Ancylothrix sp. D3o: one gene and its partners. The main gene of each other region encodes a partner of the protein of the gene in region 3 in a complex. Links are inferred from orthologs where the notes say so. Each region holds a gene or a part of one and is shown on either strand. Other genes may lie near its edges.

Evidence for each region.
Region 1: the proteins of accC (region 3) and accB are in contact, whole or in part, in a solved structure (PDB 8UXZ), measured with the Escherichia coli proteins. The link is inferred for Ancylothrix sp. D3o from one-to-one orthologs.
Region 2: the proteins of accC (region 3) and accD are in contact, whole or in part, in a solved structure (PDB 8UXZ), measured with the Escherichia coli proteins. The link is inferred for Ancylothrix sp. D3o from one-to-one orthologs.

What each region holds. Positions count from the first base shown.
Region 1 is NZ_JAMXEX010000002.1:473,789-479,467, reverse strand. The notes cover bases 2,384-5,102. They hold accB (acetyl-CoA carboxylase biotin carboxyl carrier protein), read right to left. Parts: upstream 4,131-5,102; coding sequence 3,636-4,130; downstream 2,384-3,635. Other genes in these bases: efp (elongation factor P), read right to left, coding at 4,347-4,904; NG798_RS06320 (metalloregulator ArsR/SmtB family transcription factor), read right to left, coding at 2,944-3,297; NG798_RS06325 (GerMN domain-containing protein), read left to right, coding at 2,384-2,832. In the rest of the region: NG798_RS06335 (ATP-binding protein), read right to left, coding at 1-392; NG798_RS06330 (DUF2993 domain-containing protein), read left to right, coding at 1,206-2,012; more of NG798_RS06325, read left to right, coding at 2,158-2,383; NG798_RS06305 (peptidylprolyl isomerase), read left to right, coding at 5,110-5,679. UniProt on the Escherichia coli protein: This protein is a component of the acetyl coenzyme A carboxylase complex; first, biotin carboxylase catalyzes the carboxylation of the carrier protein and then the transcarboxylase transfers the carboxyl group to form malonyl-CoA.
Region 2 is NZ_JAMXEX010000002.1:428,261-433,965, forward strand. The notes cover bases 1-2,745. They hold accD (acetyl-CoA carboxylase, carboxyltransferase subunit beta), read left to right. Parts: upstream 1-783; coding sequence 784-1,707; downstream 1,708-2,745. Other genes in these bases: NG798_RS06105 (prepilin peptidase), read left to right, coding at 1-413; NG798_RS06110 (hypothetical protein), read left to right, coding at 494-718; NG798_RS06120 (translation initiation factor IF-2), read left to right, coding at 2,014-2,193; psbV (photosystem II cytochrome c-550), read left to right, coding at 2,316-2,745. In the rest of the region: more of psbV, read left to right, coding at 2,746-2,807; photosystem II cytochrome PsbV2, read left to right, coding at 2,902-3,405; cytochrome c6 PetJ, read left to right, coding at 3,518-3,850; map (type I methionyl aminopeptidase), read left to right, coding at 4,559-5,386; NG798_RS06155 (amidase), read left to right, coding at 5,704-5,705.
Region 3 is NZ_JAMXEX010000001.1:558,055-563,929, reverse strand. What follows is about bases 2,066-4,980. They hold accC (acetyl-CoA carboxylase biotin carboxylase subunit), read left to right. Parts: upstream 2,066-2,807; coding sequence 2,808-4,154; downstream 4,155-4,980. Other genes in these bases: psbX (photosystem II reaction center X protein), read left to right, coding at 4,801-4,920; NG798_RS02405 (YggT family protein), read right to left, coding at 4,237-4,521; NG798_RS02420 (hypothetical protein), read right to left, coding at 2,134-2,349. Also shown: NG798_RS02430 (sensor histidine kinase KdpD), read right to left, coding at 1-50; NG798_RS02425 (TldD/PmbA family protein), read left to right, coding at 482-1,882; NG798_RS02395 (Ycf66 family protein), read left to right, coding at 5,157-5,875. UniProt on the Escherichia coli protein: This protein is a component of the acetyl coenzyme A carboxylase complex; first, biotin carboxylase catalyzes the carboxylation of the carrier protein and then the transcarboxylase transfers the carboxyl group to form malonyl-CoA.

The DNA of each region.
Region 1 (5,679 bases), on a different replicon or contig from region 3:
AAAATAAACGTAAAAGAAGCATAAATCAGCGATGTAATCGTCGAACCAATATAACCAAAACCGGCCCCCCGCGTCAGCAAATCCATATCAATATTATATTTAGCTGCATAATAACAAATTGGCAAGCCAGCCAAAAAAATAATCGCCCCCACCACCACAATTGCCCAAAAAGAATTAGCAAACCCGTAGTTAATTGCCAGAGAACCGCCAATCGCTTCTAGCGCCAAAAAAGAAATTCCCCCTATCGCCGTATTAGCAACTAAAAATTCTGACCACTTCCTAAAAGATTTTGGCGCATACCGCAGCGCATAATCTTCTAAACTTTCCGTCGCCACCCAACTGTTATAATCGCGTCTGGCTTTTACAACTTTTTGTGATGAAAAATTTTTCATAAGTTATATTTTTCTCCTTCTTTTAACTTTTATGTAAAAACTTTACAAATCAGCCTTCTCGTTTGTAAAATTTTTATAAAGCTCACTTCAATAAACCGGCCTCTCAGGGAACCATTATCAAGCAAATTCTGCTTTTATGTAGGCTCGATTCGCAGCGGCTTCACTTTTTTTTGACCGGCACCCTAATTTCTCGCTTACTCTATGCTTCAAATTATAACCCTAGAGATTGCTATTATAATTTTTCCCTTTAAAAAAAATAATCAAATTACCTTCGTCATCAAAAATCAAGGAGTCTGAACCAAAAAAAAACTACCTTATGTTTTTGGAATTTGGTATCGGATTTAACAAAAAAGCCTCAACCTATATACACCTACAATAACTTTATTTACCGCCCATCTATCCTAAACAAACTCCTTTCAATTTTGAGCCTTGTTTTTTCTATATATTCCCATCAAAAGGCCACGAGTTATGCTCAGGAAAAAAAGCCCCTTTCTAAAATAAACCGCGTTTTTATAACAGCTTTGTCTACTTCATCCAACTAAAAACCGCTATAATTTTGCTCAAAATGATATTTAGTCACACCGGCACCCCCAAAACCCCCAGCACAGACGCAACAAAAACCAAAACTTTATTCTCAGCAAATTAGGCAAAAAACATCAAAAACCCCCAGCCCAAATTATCACCCATTTACTTGCCGAAAAGCCCCACATCAAGCCCTAGAAATCTTTACCAACAAACCCGCAGCCAAACATCTCAAAGCCAGGCTAAAATTAACACACCTCCCAGATAAATCAACAAACCTAAACCTTAAAAATGGAAATTTTAAGCATCCTCCTCTCACTCATCCTAACCATCATTTCCCCCGTCGGCTTCATCGCAGACAGCGCCGCCGAAAAAGCCATTCGCAATCAACTTGAAAGCGTCGAACAATTACAAGTCCGCATCGACAACACCCCCAGCTTTCAACTCATCCAAGGAAAAGTAGATCGAATTAGAATTGCCGGCAGAGGATTATACTTAAAACAAGACATCCGCATCGACACCCTCGAAATAGAAACAGACCCCCTAAACATCGACATTCAAAAACTGCGACAGTCCCGACAAAACCTAGATTTATCAGCCCTGAAATCCCCCCTAAACGCAGGCATTCGCATAGTATTAACCCCAGAAGACATCAACCGCGCCCTACAATCTCCCCAAATCACAAACCGGCTCAAAAACCTAACCACCAGCATCGCCGACTTAGCCCAAACCGAGCAAATACAACGCTACGAAATCCTCAACCCCCGCCTAGAATTCTTAGAAAACAACCGCCTTAAATTACTCGTAGAAATTCAAGAAAAAGGCTACCCAGAACGCCTTAACCTCGACATTGAAACAGCCCTCACCCTCAACCAAGGAAAACTACAATTAACCGACCTAAGCATATTAGCCAACAACGAACCAGCCCCACCCAGACTCGTCAACACCCTAACCCAACGAATAAACAGCCGCCTCGACATTCAAAACATCCAAAATACCCAAATTTTGCTAAGATTCCTAAAACTAAACCTCACCCCAGAACAGTTAGAAATAGCCGCCTTTGTCCAAGCCAAACCCAACCCGCAAACAGGAAACTAAACCCGCCACCGTGAAGTAATAAAAACAGACCAGCTTTTCCTTGTTTTCCACTCCCAAAAATGACCGGACGCTCCTCATAGCTATAGTAAAGAAGCCAGAAAGCACCGCCAAACACCCAATAATCCCCAAAAGGAGACACAAATTCATGGAAGAACAACAACAACAACCAACCCGCCGGCCACCCAGCAGCGCCATCGCCGCCATCCTAGCCGTTTTATTAGTCGGCGGTGGTGGTGCAGCCTGGTTGCTATCCAACAACAAAACCACCCAAACAACAAACAACCAAATTTCAACCCCCATTACCCCCACCCAAACGCCGGTACAAATACCCGTCACCCCCCCACCCAGCGCCGTTCAACCCACCGAAACAGCAAAACCGGCCCAACCAACCGCTCAACAAACAGCAAAAGTTTATTGGCTAAAAGACAGCGGCACCAGTACGGAATTAGTACCCGTGCCCATCGCCACCACCAAAACAGAAAAACCCGCAGATAGCCTGCAAACCGCCTTCAACACGCTTTTAACTAGCCCCCCCAGCGGCACCTTTAGCAGCATCCCCCAAGGCACCAAAATCAACTCCGTCAGCGTTAAAAACGATGGCATCCACGTTGACTTATCCCCCGAATTCAAAACCGGCGGCGGGAGTGCTGCAATGATTTCTCGTTTAGCCCAAGTCCTCTACACCGCCACAAGCACAGACCCCAACGCCCAAGTCTGGCTCTCCGTCGATGGTAAACCCCTCGAAGTTTTAGGCGGTGAAGGTTTAGTCGTGCCGGTGCCCCTGACTCGCCAAACCTTTGAAAAGGACTTCTCGCTTTAATTTTTTGGCCGTCAACTGTCATTTATTGGATGCCGTGCCAACCAACCCCCACTGCACGGCATCCAGCCGGCCTCGGCTAGGAAAGAGAAATTTAGATTTCACCCCCTTTAGCTACTCCTTAGAAGACAACGTAAAAGCCCGAAAATGCTGAGCTTGCTGCTCAATTCTCGTGGCCAGCCGGTCGCACACCAAATTACACAACTCAAAAATCAAGCCATCTTCCACACGATAATAAGCAGAAGTACCTTCAGTTCGTCGGCTGAGAATACCCGCTTGTAGCATCACTTTCAGATGCTTCGAGACATTGGCTTGGCTAGTTTCGGTAGCCTCCACCAACTCTTGTACACATTTCTCACCGTCGCGCAGTAAGTTTAAAATCTTGAGCCGCATCGGCTCACTCAAGATACTGAAATAATCAGCAACTTGCTGGACAACTTCTTGAGGGACAGGCTGCGCTGATTTCATCGGATCAACCATCACCAGGACTGATCCCCAAATTTTAGCAGTGAACCAGTCTATGCCAATACAGCGATTTACTCTCTATTTTTAACTTTCATTGCAGCTAATTTTAAGTTTTGTATCAACTTTAGAAATTAATCTCTTGATTTGGAAATTTTGGCCCGCCAGCGATTAAATTTTGCAACATTTCCTGATTTTTTTTTAACATTTCCTCTATCACACCCTAAAACCAACGTCAAGAAAATAATATCAATCTAAATAATATTTGCAACAAAACTTTGTAGAGACACAGCAGGCTGTGTGTCCCTACCATTTGGCCCTAAAAATTAACTCCCCCCCCAACCTTAATCAACCTTGATCCGCATCAAAACTTGACCATACTCGACCGGCGCACCATTTTTGCCCAAAATTTCCACCACCGTACCGGAAACCTCGGCATCAATTTCATTCATCAACTTCATCGCCTCAATAATACACACCGTCGAGCCGGTGGTAATGCGATCTCCAACTTCCACAAACGGCGGCTCATCCGGCGCCGGCGCACGGTAAAACGTCCCCACCATCGGTGACATCACATCCACCAGCTTTTTATCAGAAGCCGGCGGCCCAGCAGAAGGCTGAGCAGCTATGGCCGGGGACGGTTCAGGAGAAACCACCGGTGCTGGTGGCGCTGACAACCGCACCTCTGCCGGCCCAGACTCCGGCGGATGAACCTCTACAGAATGGCTATTTTTACGCACCGTCAATTCAAAATCGCCGCTTTTTAACATCAGTTCTGAGATATCAGTCTGATCTAAAGCCGCTAACAATTCGCGGATTTCTTTTAAGTCCAGTTGCACAGATATTGCAATCCTTTTATATATTCAACAGATGATCGGCTGCTACGCCAAACTTAGACATTCCAGACATTAAAGTTTTTTCTTGACCTTCGCTTCTTCCCCCTGCGAACTCGCCAGAGACAAAACTACATCATGCTGCCTCAGCCCGCGCAGCCCTTAATAAAGAAAATGGAAAGTTGCCTGAATTCGGGCGGCAACCCCCCCCCAGACAAACGCTTAGGCCCGTCCTAAATAAGAATCATCTCGCGTATCGATGCGAATTTTTTCACCAACCGAAATAAACAAAGGCACCTGAATTTGAGCGCCGGTTTCTAACTTGGCCGGTTTACTTCCGCCGGTCGCCGTATCACCTTTGACACCCGGATCAGTTTCCACCACTTCCAAAATCACCGAGTTAGGCAACTCAACTTCTAAAATCTGCTCACCCCAACGGACGACGTTAACTTCCATCCCTTCCTTGAGGTACTTGACACCAGGCCCAATTTGTGCAGAGCTAAGGGTCGCTTCTTCGTAACTTGCCATATCCATAAACACGAAGCTTTCACTTTCTTTGTAGGTGTGCTGCATCGTATTCTTTTCTAAAGTCGCTTGCGGTACCGTTTCACCGGCTCGAAACGTCCGCTCAACAACGCTACCCGTTTGCACATTTTTCAACTTAGTACGAACAAAGGCAGCACCTTTACCAGGTTTGACGTGCAGGAATTCAACAACCCGCCAAACGTTATCATCTAAAACAATAGTTACACCGGGGCGAAAATCATTACTGGAAATCATTTATCTTGCATGGGCATACAATCGGCATTTCATTTTACCTCGATTGCGGCACGAACGCTGACACATTCCCGGCAAAACCATCCACACCCACTGCCTACGATTCGACCGTGACGGCACTATGGCAAGATGTTGAAGGTGGAAAGTTGTGGGATCACATCTCCACCCAGCCTTTTTTCAAAACCCTGTCTCCCTACATAAGAAAAGCATGAATCAATTCAAACGCTGGCTAAAAACAATGATCGCAGCCGTACTAGCCATCACTCTGTCGTTAGGACTCAGTGCAGCCGCAGACAAACGAGATTACGGCTTGCCCGCCGGCAATGCTATCACAGACGGCAGGGCTTTGTTACGATATGCCCTCCCCCTCGACAACAAGCCGGTGCGAAAACTACAGAAAAGCATAGAAGATATTTCTGAACAACTGCGGGCCAACCGGCGCTGGAGTGCTGTTAAAAGAGATGTTAGCGATGCTCAAAGAATTATCAATAAGCCTCAAGATTTGCTCTCCAGTGTTCCTGATGAGAAAAAATCCCAAGCAGAAGCACTCATCGCTGAAATCAATCAAGCCTTAACATCTTTACAACAAGTAGCAGAAGCCAAAGATAAAGAGCAAACTTGGATTCAACGCAGCAATTTATTACTATTAGTCGGCGATCTCGAAGGCTTAATGGTGAAAGATTTCCCCTTCCAAGTCCCCGAAGAATATAACAACCTTCCCCAACTTTTAGGCCGGGCTACCGTTGAAATAGCCACCGATAAGGGCCCAATTACTCTG
Region 2 (5,705 bases), on a different replicon or contig from region 3:
AATCAGGGTTAGTGGTAGGCTTAATTTTTCAAATCATTCTCGGCATCCATAATAATAACCCCATCCCTCAAATCATGTTTGGCATCTTTGGCATGGTTTTAGGAATATGGCTTCTCGATATCATCAGTATCACCGGCTCCCTTGCCTTTGGACGCACCGCAATGGGGGCCGGTGATGCTAAACTCGCCGCTATGATGGGCGCGTGGTTGGGGTGGAGATACTTACTTGTTGCCGGCTTTCTTGCCTGTGCCACCGGCGCCCTAGCAGGCAGTGCCGGTATTGCCCTTGGATGGCTAGAACGCAATAAACCCATGCCTTTTGGCCCGTTTCTTGCCCTCGGTGCCGGTGTCACCGCCATCTGGGGACAACCTTTACTAAACGCCTACCTACAAATATTCTTTCCCCTGCGCTAATTTTGTGAACCTTCACTTATTTAGTGCAACAGACGAATAAAGCCTTCATGGGAGACCCTTTTTTAGGTAGCAGGTTTAAAGTGAATTGGATAACCATTAGAACAACCAGCAGCCGGTGGGAAGCAGAATTTCTGGGAGAAATATTATCTGCTAATGAAATACCCAACCGCATCCTAGACTTAGGAGTAGCATCCTATCTGGGGATGGGAAGCCCCGCCGCCTTGCAAGTACCGCTTCAACACAGGTGGACAGCGCTTTTATTACTTAGTCCCAGCGAAGCCGAAGAACAAGACCCCAACCTGTAATAGAATAGAAAGTTTAAAAGCACCCCTCGGCAGGCACTAATCGGCATCAAGTAGGTAGAGGTTTCATGTCTTTATTTGATTGGTTTGCAAACCGGCGGAAAACCGGCCCCATGAGCCAAAACACGCAAGAACGCGAAATTGCAGATGGCTTGTGGAATAAATGTGAAAAATGCGGAGTTTTGACCTACACCAAAGACCTGCGGGCTAACCAAAAAGTTTGTTTAGAATGCGGGCATCATATCCGAGTCTACAGCGAGGAACGCATCCGCCAGTTAATTGACGCGAGCAGCTGGACTCCCCTAGATGAACAACTGCGTCCCACAGATCCGCTAAAGTTTTATGACCGGAAATCTTACGGCGACCGGCTGCGAGAATATCAAGAAAAAACTCGTTTAAATGATGGCGTCCAAACCGGCACCGGCTTACTGGAAGGCTTACCCATCGCCCTCGGCGTAATGGACTTTCGGTTTATGGGCGGGAGTATGGGATCTGTGGTGGGCGAAAAACTCACCCGCTTAATTGAACACGCTACCAAAAACCGCATCCCCGTGATCATCGTCTGTGCGTCTGGCGGTGCCCGAATGCAAGAAGGGATGTTGAGTTTGATGCAAATGGCGAAAATTTCCGGGGCACTGGAACGCCACCGCGAGGCAAAATTGCTTTATATCCCCATTTTGACCAATCCGACAACCGGCGGCGTAACAGCTTCTTTTGCCATGTTGGGAGATATTATTATTGCTGAACCTAAAGCAACGATTGGCTTTGCCGGCCGGCGCGTCATTGAACAAACTCTACGCGAAAAGCTGCCCGAAGATTTCCAAAGTGCTGAAGATTTGCTCAAACATGGTTTTGTGGATGCAATTGTGCCGCGAACTCATCTTAAGAGTACCTTGGCGCAGTTGATTCGCTTACACGCGCCGACGCCGGTGCCCCTTGCTCATGCCGTTGTGGCCCCTCCACTGCCGGTTAGCGCTATTCTCCCCGATTAAGAGTACATCGGGCGGGTCTTCCTCCGGTAGCGGTTCTCCCCCCGGTGCCGGCCCTCCCCCGCCTCCCCACCTTTGCAGATGTGGGCAATATTGTAAATTTTTATGAAAATGTCGCTACAGATAAAAAGCTACAAACCTTAGCCGGTAAGAGTTTTTTGCGAAATTCCCTCAACGATAAAACAGAAAGTGGAAAGAGGCTTTTTTGTGTAATCGGGGTAACGAATTTGAACGAAAAGTACCGCTCGGTGAGATGATATTGGTATTAACTCGGCTTCTGTCTCAATTTTTGGGCAAAACATCACCGTTATGGGATTTGCAGACTTGTCAATTGCTGAAATCGCAGAAGACTATAATTTTCCGCTTGAGGAAGTATGCCGTCTGTGCGACAAGCTGGGCATTGCTTACAAAACCCCTCAAACTCGTCTGGCGTTAGAAGATGCTAAAGCCATCATTGCTGAAATTCTGCGTTTCTCGGCAGGCGAGTGAGGGTGAAGAAATATAGCCTAAGTCTGTATCTATGCCGTAAGGGGGATGCACTCCAAAATAAGACCTTTTAGCCATAGCTGTGTTGAGTGTCCACACTTAAAGGGGATTTGTTGAGGAAAACCATGCTGAAAAGATACATTTGGCTGGCTGTAGCCACTGTATTCTTCACGTTTCAAATGTTTGTCAGCCAAGCCTTTGCGGTTGAGCTAGACCAAGCAAGTCGTACCGTTGCCCTTGATGAAAGTGGGAAAACGGTTGTGGTGTCGGTGAAAGATTTGGAAAAAGGCAAGCGGTTATTTATTAATGCTTGTTCTCAATGCCATGTCGGCGGCAAAACCAGAACGAACCCGAACGTGAATTTAGGCCCAGAATCTCTGGCCGGTGCGCTGCCCCGCCGAGATAATGTTGAGGGGTTGGTGGATTATATGAAAAATCCCACCAGCTATGACGGGTTTGTGGATATTTCTGAGTTCCACCCCAGTATCGAAAGTGCGGATCTTTATCCTCAGATGAGAAATTTGTCTGAAGATGATTTGTATTCGATAGCGGGCCATATTCTTGTTCAGCCTAATATTCTGGGCAAAATGTGGGGCGGCGGCAAGGTGTACAACTAATGTCTTGCCGATAATAAGTAAAAAGTAAAAGGTAAAATTTTGTTGCTACCTCTTGACTTTTTACTTTTTACTTTTTTCAACCAAAGGGTCACTAATGCTGCGTAGTTTCTTTTCGATTACCGTCTGGCGAGCTTTTTTTGCTGTTTGTTTAATTTGGATGGCGCTAACAATGCCGGCTACTGCGGCAACAAAGATCGATCCTTATGTGTTGCAGTATCTTAAGGCAAGTCAGCCGGTGGAAGTTCCGCTTAATGCTGCCGGTGATACCAAAACCTTTACGCCGGAGCAGTTGTCTGAAGGCAAGCGCTTGTTTAAATCAAGCTGCATTAACTGTCACGTTGGCGGTGCTACGCTTCCCAATCCGATTGTTTCTCTGTCTTTGAGTAAGCTAAAGGGGGCAACTCCTCCCCGCGATACTCTTGAGGGGTTGGTGGCTTTTATGCGCCATCCTATGACTTATGACGGTACTGAGGAGGCGGTTTTATGCCGTGAGGTACCGGCTAGTTGGTTGCCTCAAGAGACGACAGAGAATCTTGCGGCTTTTGTTTTAAGGGCTGCTGAGGTCGCTCGCGGATGGGCAACGGCTCGGTTTGAATAGAAAACCGGCATTTTTGTTCTTTCGTTCTGTACCCGCTTGCGTCGGGTGTAGACTGTGCCCGATAAAATGAAGTTTGACGAAAACTTCCTGTGTTTAGATGAGGAGAACTACCTTGAAGAAAGTTTTATCTGTTGTTTTGTTGGCTTTGGCCGCTGTGACCTTTTTCTTTAGCTCTCCGGCCCTTGCTGGTGATGCTGGTGCTGGTGCCAAGGTGTTTAGTGCTAATTGTGCGGCTTGTCATGCCGGTGGCAATAATGTGGTAATGGCCCAAAAAACTCTTAAGAAGGATGCTTTGGAAAAGTTCAACATGAATTCTTTGGAGTCTATTGTTACTCAAGTTACTAAGGGCAAAAATGCGATGCCGGCTTTTGCTGGCCGTCTGACCGCTGCTCAAATTGAGGATGTGGCTACCTATGTTTTAAACCAAGCTGAAAAAGGCTGGTAGATTTTGATGAGATAGCAGTGGAGGGTGAGAATTTGGGGTTAAATTTTCCTTGTTTTTCACTCTTTACTGTTATCTTGTGTTTTATTTGATTGCCGTCATTAAAATCTTTTAATCTTGAAAATTAAACAAAAATAGGCTTATCTTTCCAAGTTTGCGGTCGGTTTTTTTCTTGTCGGGGGTTCGCAAACGTTAAGTTATGATCCAAAGCTAATAGCTAAAAGCCTTTGACGAGGATTGAACTCGTGACCTCACCCTTACCAAGGGTGTGCTCTACCACTGAGCTACAAAGGCATTAAAAAGTGGAAAGTGGGCCGAGCTAGATTCGAACTAGCGTAGGCGTAGCCAGTGGATTTACAGTCCACCCCCATTAGCCACTCGGGCATCGACCCGCGCTTTCCACAGTTATAAACTGTAGCACAGGGTACTGGAGATTGCAAGTAGTTTGAGAAAGAAATTTTTGCTTTTTGCCGAAACTCCCTGAAATCCTTGCCTAATAAGCATTACAGCCAGAGGTAATCAAAAAGAAAGGCCCGCCCTTGTGCCGGCCCGCAGATTGGCACAAGGCCGCAGGCAAAAGCACAGGACACCGATCTGTTAAGTTAATTAAAGATGGCTGCAATATTCCCTACCCCCAGACAACCACTCAAACCGCATCCAGATGCTCACTCAGTCCGCGTAAACTTCACTCAATTGACACCAAATCATACAATGAACATTCTCACCAACCTCCTCGCCCCAAAAACTCAAGAACCCACTGTCAAAAAAACACGCCGGGGTATAGAAATTAAATCCGAACGCGAAATCGAAATTATGCGACAGTCTGGTAAAATTGTCGCTACCGTCTTAAAAGAAATCTCCGAGATGGTACAGCCCGGAATGACAACGGCTGACCTAGATGCTTACGCAGAAAAACGCATCCGTGAGATGGGTGCAACCCCCAGCTTTAAAGGCTATCATGGCTTCCCCGCCTCTATTTGCTCTAGCATTAATAACGAAGTTGTACATGGCATCCCTAGCCGCAAAAAAGTTATTCGTAGTGGCGACGTTTTAAAAGTGGACACCGGCGCGGTTTGGAATGGTTTTCACGGCGACTCCTGCATCACCATTGCTGTTGGCGAAGTCACCCCGGAAGCCGCAAAATTAATCCGCGTAGCCGAAGAAGCTCTTTTTAAAGGAATTGAACAAGTAAAAGCAGGCAATTTTCTCTTAGATATTGCCGGTGCCATTGAAGATCATGTTAAAGCAAATAACTTTTCCGTTGTCGAAGATTTTACCGGTCATGGTGTGGGGAGAAACTTGCACGAGGAACCTTCAGTTTTTAACTTCCGCACCCATGAATTGCCTAACGTGAGACTGCGTGCCGGCATGACTTTAGCCATTGAGCCTATTTTGAATGCCGGTTCACGTTTTACCCGCGTTTTATCAGACAGATGGACGGCTGTAACCAAAGATAAATCGCTGTCTGCACAGTTTGAGCATACAGTTTTGGTAACAGAAAAAGGCTACGAAATTTTAACAGATCGCAGCAAAGTTTAAAAGCAAAATCTCTAGTTAAATAGGTAGAAAAAAACCGGTTTTCTCGAAGAAACCCGGTTTCTCTGCTTCCAACTGATTTTTTTTGTGGACTTACACGCCGAACCTAAAAAAATGCGATTTATAAACAACTAATTTCTATCTGTCAATGATGGGCGGGAGAAACCAGCTTTTTTGAGTTTGTCCTATTTTTTACACCTCAAAAAAGGACACTTTAACAACCGGCTATCCCCAACCCCTTTTTAGGAAAAAATAAGACAAAAATAGAAAAACACAACACCTAACAACTTTCAGCAACCCGTAAAGCTAAACAAAATAATAT
Region 3 (5,875 bases):
ATCAAATCGCCACCCGTCGCAGAACTGTTTTTAAACACTGTCAAATTCATTGCTTTTGCAACTATATACAGTTATTAACTATTTTCACTCTCCAGCCTATCTGGATTTGTCTTTCAAAGCTGTGAAGGAACCGAACTAACCAGTCGCAATGTCCCACTCTAGGTTAAAAATTCCCCAACCGGCCCACCAGGGCAACATTAGTTTTTGATTTCCTGCGCCCGAAAAAACAGGTTTTCAGCCCCTACCACCTCCTACCAGAGTGCTTAAAAAAAATGTGTACCATAGCTCACATTTTGGCAAAAATCCCGCCAAGCTAAATATAGGAGAGAGTTTCAGGCTGTTGTAACTTTATTTAAAACTCATCATTCAATCAAGCGTCAAGAACCACGCCCGGCTTTAGCAGGCGTGAGGATGTCAAAAAATAAAAGACAATTAAAGAATTGTCAAAATAAAAATAGTTCATTAAGCACTCCCCTAACCCATGCCTAGCTTGCTTGCTGATGTCAAAACCTTACTGTCAGACTTGGTAGACCGCTATAAATCGCGTGTAGATTACTTAGCAATTCGTCTCGAAGAATCCGATGGAACCGATATCCTATTGCGGGGAGAAAAAATTGAAACCCTCAGCCAAGGTATCTCTATCGGCGGACAAATTCGCGCTGCCTACAAAGGTGGGTGGGGGTTTGCCAGCTTTAACCATTTAGGAAATTTAGCCCAAAGAATCGAAGAAGCCATAACCCAAGCTCGTCTAGTCGGAGAAGAAGAAACCCTCCTCGCACCCATCAAAGCCGTGCAAGCGATCTGCCAAGTGCCCGTCACCGGCACCGATCCCAGAAACATACCCTTAGCCGACAAAAAAGCGCTCACAGAACACTACGCCGGCATATTGCGAAGTGTACACCCAAAAATTACCACTACCTCAGTCCGCTACGGCGACAGCGCCCAGCGCATCATCCTTGTCACATCCGAAGGCACGATTTTAGAGCAATCTTGGGTAGACATGGAAATGCGTTTTGCAGCCACAGCTAGAGACGGTAGCACCGTTCAAACCGGACGGGAAACCACCGGCTCACGCAAAGCCTACGAAGACCTCACAACCCTCGATTCCCAAGTCCGCAGCGCTGCCGAGCGAGCCGTTACTGCCCTCAGCTTACCGCCGGTCAAAGGCAACACCTACACTGTCGTCATTGACCCAATTTTAAGCGGTCTGTTTGTTCACGAAGCCTTTGGTCATCTTTCGGAAGCTGACATGGCTTATGAAAATCCAGACTTATTAGAAGTAATGACCTTGGGGCGGGCTTTTGGCCCCAAAGACTTGCAAATTTTTGATGGTGCTGCTCCTGAAGGCCATCGCGGCAGTTATTTTTATGACGACGAAGGTACACCGGCCACGACAACGCAATTGATTAAAGATGGTGTTCTTGTGGGCCGGTTACACTCACGAGAAACCGCCGGCAAATTAGGAGAAGAAGCAACAGGCAATGCTCGCTGTTTAAATTATCATTATCCTCCCCTTGTGCGGATGACAAACACCTGGATTCAGCCTGGAAACACGCCGGTAAAAGATTTATTTAGCGATATCAAAGAAGGTGTTTATGCTCGCAATTGGTTAGGCGGAATGACGAACGGTGAGATGTTTACGTTTAGTGCCGGTGAAGCCTGGATGATTCGCAATGGCGAACTACAAGAGCCGGTGCGCGATGTCACTCTTTCTGGCAATGTTTTTAGCACTCTCGCAGATATCGAAGCCATCGGCGATGATTTCTATTGGGATGAGTCTGGCGGATGTGGTAAAGGCGGCCAAAGTGGTTTGGCGGTGGGTTGTGCCGGCCCAAGTCTCCGCATTCGTAACGTCGTAGTTGGTGGTGAAGCAGCCGAATAACTAACACGGGATTAATAGGGGCCGGTTATTTAAACAACCTAAATAAATCGCCCTCCTCCTCAAACAAATAAAAAGGTTGGTTCTCAAGCCAGAGAACCAACCTAAATAAACCTCAATACAACAAAAAAATCTTATCTATCTATATTCCAGGGCAGCTAAGGATTCTGTTAAAAATCTTCCTTGCACCCCTAAAACCTAGATAACCATCTCAAAAAATTTAATAAAACCTAATAACATAAAATTAAAAACACCTAACGAACAGAAGAAATTTCATTAACCACATTTATGCGACCGCGACGCAAAGAACGCAACATCCGGTCAATCGCTGTCAAGTCTTCTTCAGGGATAGACTCATCAATCAAAGCAGCCAGGAGGCCATAACGGTCAGCGTGAGTGAGTTGTTGAGTTTCTGTAACGCTGGCAAAAATTTCAGAAACGGCACCGGGGAGAAGAATCATTTGAGGCATGAGGTTTGTTTGAACTCGACATCTATATAATCTCTGATTTACCAAGTTTAGAAAGTGACACCATTAGCCTGAAACCGTGATAATTTTCCGTCTTTAGGGTGATGACATCCCCGCCGATCTGTGATCTAAGGCACAATCCACCGGCACCCCAAAATCATTCAAAAATCAAAAAGAGACACTGCCAAAAGCAGCGCCTCTCTTTTTGAATGCGGATGGCGAGACTCGAACTCGCAAGGTTGCCCACACGCCCCTCAAACGTGCGCGTATACCAATTCCGCCACATCCGCAAGGAATTCCTATATTACACAAGCCTATAAATAAAAGCAAGTACCTGTGACGAAAAAATTTCAAAAAAAATCACACGCCTCCCCAAATCCAACCAAAGATACCCCACATGGTAGGATTAATGATTTGGCATCCCAACATCACCGAACCCAGAGAAAACCCCTAGCTCCCCGATGCAATTTTCCAAAATTCTCATCGCCAACCGAGGAGAAATTGCCCTCCGAATTCTCCGAACCTGTGAAGAAATGGGCATTTCCACCGTAGCTGTCCACTCCACCGTAGACCGTAACGCTTTGCACGTCCAACTCGCAGACGAAGCGGTTTGTATTGGCGAACCCCCCAGCAGCAAAAGTTATCTTAATATTCCCAATATCATCGCCGCCGCCCTGACCCGCAACGCTACAGCCATTCATCCAGGGTACGGATTTTTGGCAGAAAATGCCCGTTTTGCGGAAATTTGCGCCGATCATCAAATTACTTTTATTGGCCCGTCTCCCGATGCGATGCGCTCAATGGGCGATAAATCAACGGCTAAGGACACGATGAAACGGGTAGGTGTTCCTACAGTACCCGGTAGTGAAGGCTTGCTTACTGATGAAAAGGAAGCCCTAGAAATTGCTGGCAAAATTGGCTATCCCGTGATGATTAAAGCTACTGCCGGCGGTGGTGGACGGGGGATGCGCCTGGTAAAAGAAAGTTCTGAATTGCCTAAACTCTTTGCCGCAGCCCAAGGTGAGGCAGAAGCAGCTTTTGGTAATCCGGGCGTTTATATTGAAAAATTTATTGAACGTCCCCGCCATATTGAATTTCAAATTTTGGCAGATAGTTATGGAAATGTAATTCACTTGGGCGAGAGGGAGTGTTCAATTCAGCGGCGGCACCAAAAATTACTTGAAGAAGCCCCAAGTCCAATTTTAACTCCCCATTTGCGGGAAAAAATGGGAAAGGCTGCGGTGAAGGCTGCCAAAGCAATTAATTACACCGGCGCCGGTACGGTTGAGTTTTTGGTGGATCGTTACGGTAATTTCTATTTTATGGAAATGAACACCCGCATCCAAGTTGAACATCCTGTAACAGAAATGATTACAGGTTTAGATTTGATTGCTGAGCAAATTCGCATTGCGGCGGGAGAAAAACTGAAACTGTCTCAAAATCAAGTTAAATTGCAAGGGCATTCGATTGAATGCCGGATTAATGCTGAAGATCCCGACCACAATTTTCGCCCTTCTCCGGGTAGAATCACCGGCTTTTTACCCCCCGGTGGTACAGGGGTTCGCATGGATTCTCATGTTTATACTGATTATGAAATTCCGCCTTATTATGATTCGTTAATAGGCAAAATAATTGTATGGGCTCCTGATCGGGCCGGTGCGATTCGGCGCATGAAACGGGCTTTGCGGGAGTGTGCGATCACCGGCCTCCCTACAACTCTTTCTTTTCATCAAAAAATTCTGGAGAATCCTGCTTTTTTGGAAGGGGATGTTTATACCAATTTTGTTGAGCAAATGATGGGGAAATAAGTAATTGGGAATTTTTAGGGCCGGCGGGGGGCACGGCCCCTTTATTTGTCTAGCTTCGGATTTTTTAGGGCAATTGAGTTAGTTATCCCAACATGGTGAATAAGCCTTGTTGACCTACTAAAATTTCACGCAGTAAGCTAAAAATTCCTACCCAGATAATCGGAGAAATGTCTACACCGCCAAGGGGAGGAATAATTTTACGAGTTGGGAATAAAAACGGCTCAGTGGGCCAAGCGACCAGGTTAAAGGGAAATTTATTTAACTCGGCTTGGGGATACCAGGTGAGGACGATGCGAAAAATAAACAAAAAAGTCATTACACCCAAAAAGGGGCCAACCACCCAGGTAGCTATTGTTGCAGCACTCATCATGTCAGGGGAAAATTTTTTAAGATTTGTTACGGGCTTTCATGTTTGATTGTATCTTTTCTGAGGGCCGGTGCGGTGGTGGGGAAGAAGAAGACCGAACAGCCAAAACAAAGCAAAGCCAGCATTTAAAACGATTAACAGAATTAAACTGGAGAGGTTTCGGCAAAAACGGTCGAGCGGGAATAGCAAACAAGTTCCTGGTAAAGAGGCTTCTCAAAAAAGGCACCTGTGCTTAAAATTAAGACTAAACAAATTGTTGTAAAAACAAAACCAAAAGCCATGACACCATCCCTCGCTAACTTTTTGTGGAGCTTGTTATTGGGTACCGTAATTGTGCTCGTCCCAGCCACCATCGGTCTGATCTTCATCAGCCAAAAGGATAAAATCAAGCGCGTATAAGCAGCCTAGATGGCAATTGCCAACCTCAGTTTAAGGAAGGGGCATCAACATCAAAGCTGCCCCCTACCCACTAACTGAGGTTTAATTATTGTTGGTGTTAACCTTTATGCAAGTCCTACAGCGCGTGTCAGCCGGTGGCTGCAACCCCCAAGTTGCTGAAATTTAAACAGAACCAAATCTAGGTGCAGATTTTAGACTGAACTCGTTAATATAAAACTGACACGGGAGTTGAAACAATGGTAAACGTTTACTTTAACTGGAGCAGTTTGCTGGGCATTAGCCTAGCGGTGGCTGGGGCTGGACTCTATTTTTTGCGTTCTGTGCAGCCACGTTTGGCGAGAGATCACGATATCTTTTTTGCCGCTGTGGGTTTACTCTGCGGCGGGATTTTGTTTTTTCAAGGCTGGCGTCAAGACCCGATTTTACAATTCGGTCAGTTTTTGCTGGGCGGTTCAGCTATTTTTTTTGGCGTGGAAAGTGTCCGTCTCCGGGGCGTAGCAACCGAGCAAGCCAAGCGAAACACACGAATTGTTGATGATGAGAGGCCGGTCAGCAAAGTGTACAGTTATGTAGATGCTGAACTCGAACGCCTAGAACCAGAAGAAGATATGGGCGAAAGACCCCGCATCCGAGGTAGAGAGGAAGGTCGTTCTCGTCGGGCCGGCGAGGCTTATTATGAAGATGAAGAACCGCGTCGGCCAAAGTCGGCTAAACCCCGCAGCAGCGATGATCGCTATGGCACCGAGGAAACTTCCCGCAAGCGTAAACCCCGTTCCACAGAGCCTCGCCCCAACTCTAACCGTTATGATGAATGGGATGGCACTGTAGAGACAGAAGAACCTCCCACCTCAACGTCCCGACCGGCCAACCGCAAACCGGTAGACCCAAACCGGCCCAAACGCCGACGTCCCCCAGAAGATGAACGCCGCCGGCCACCGGCACCTTCAGAAACGTC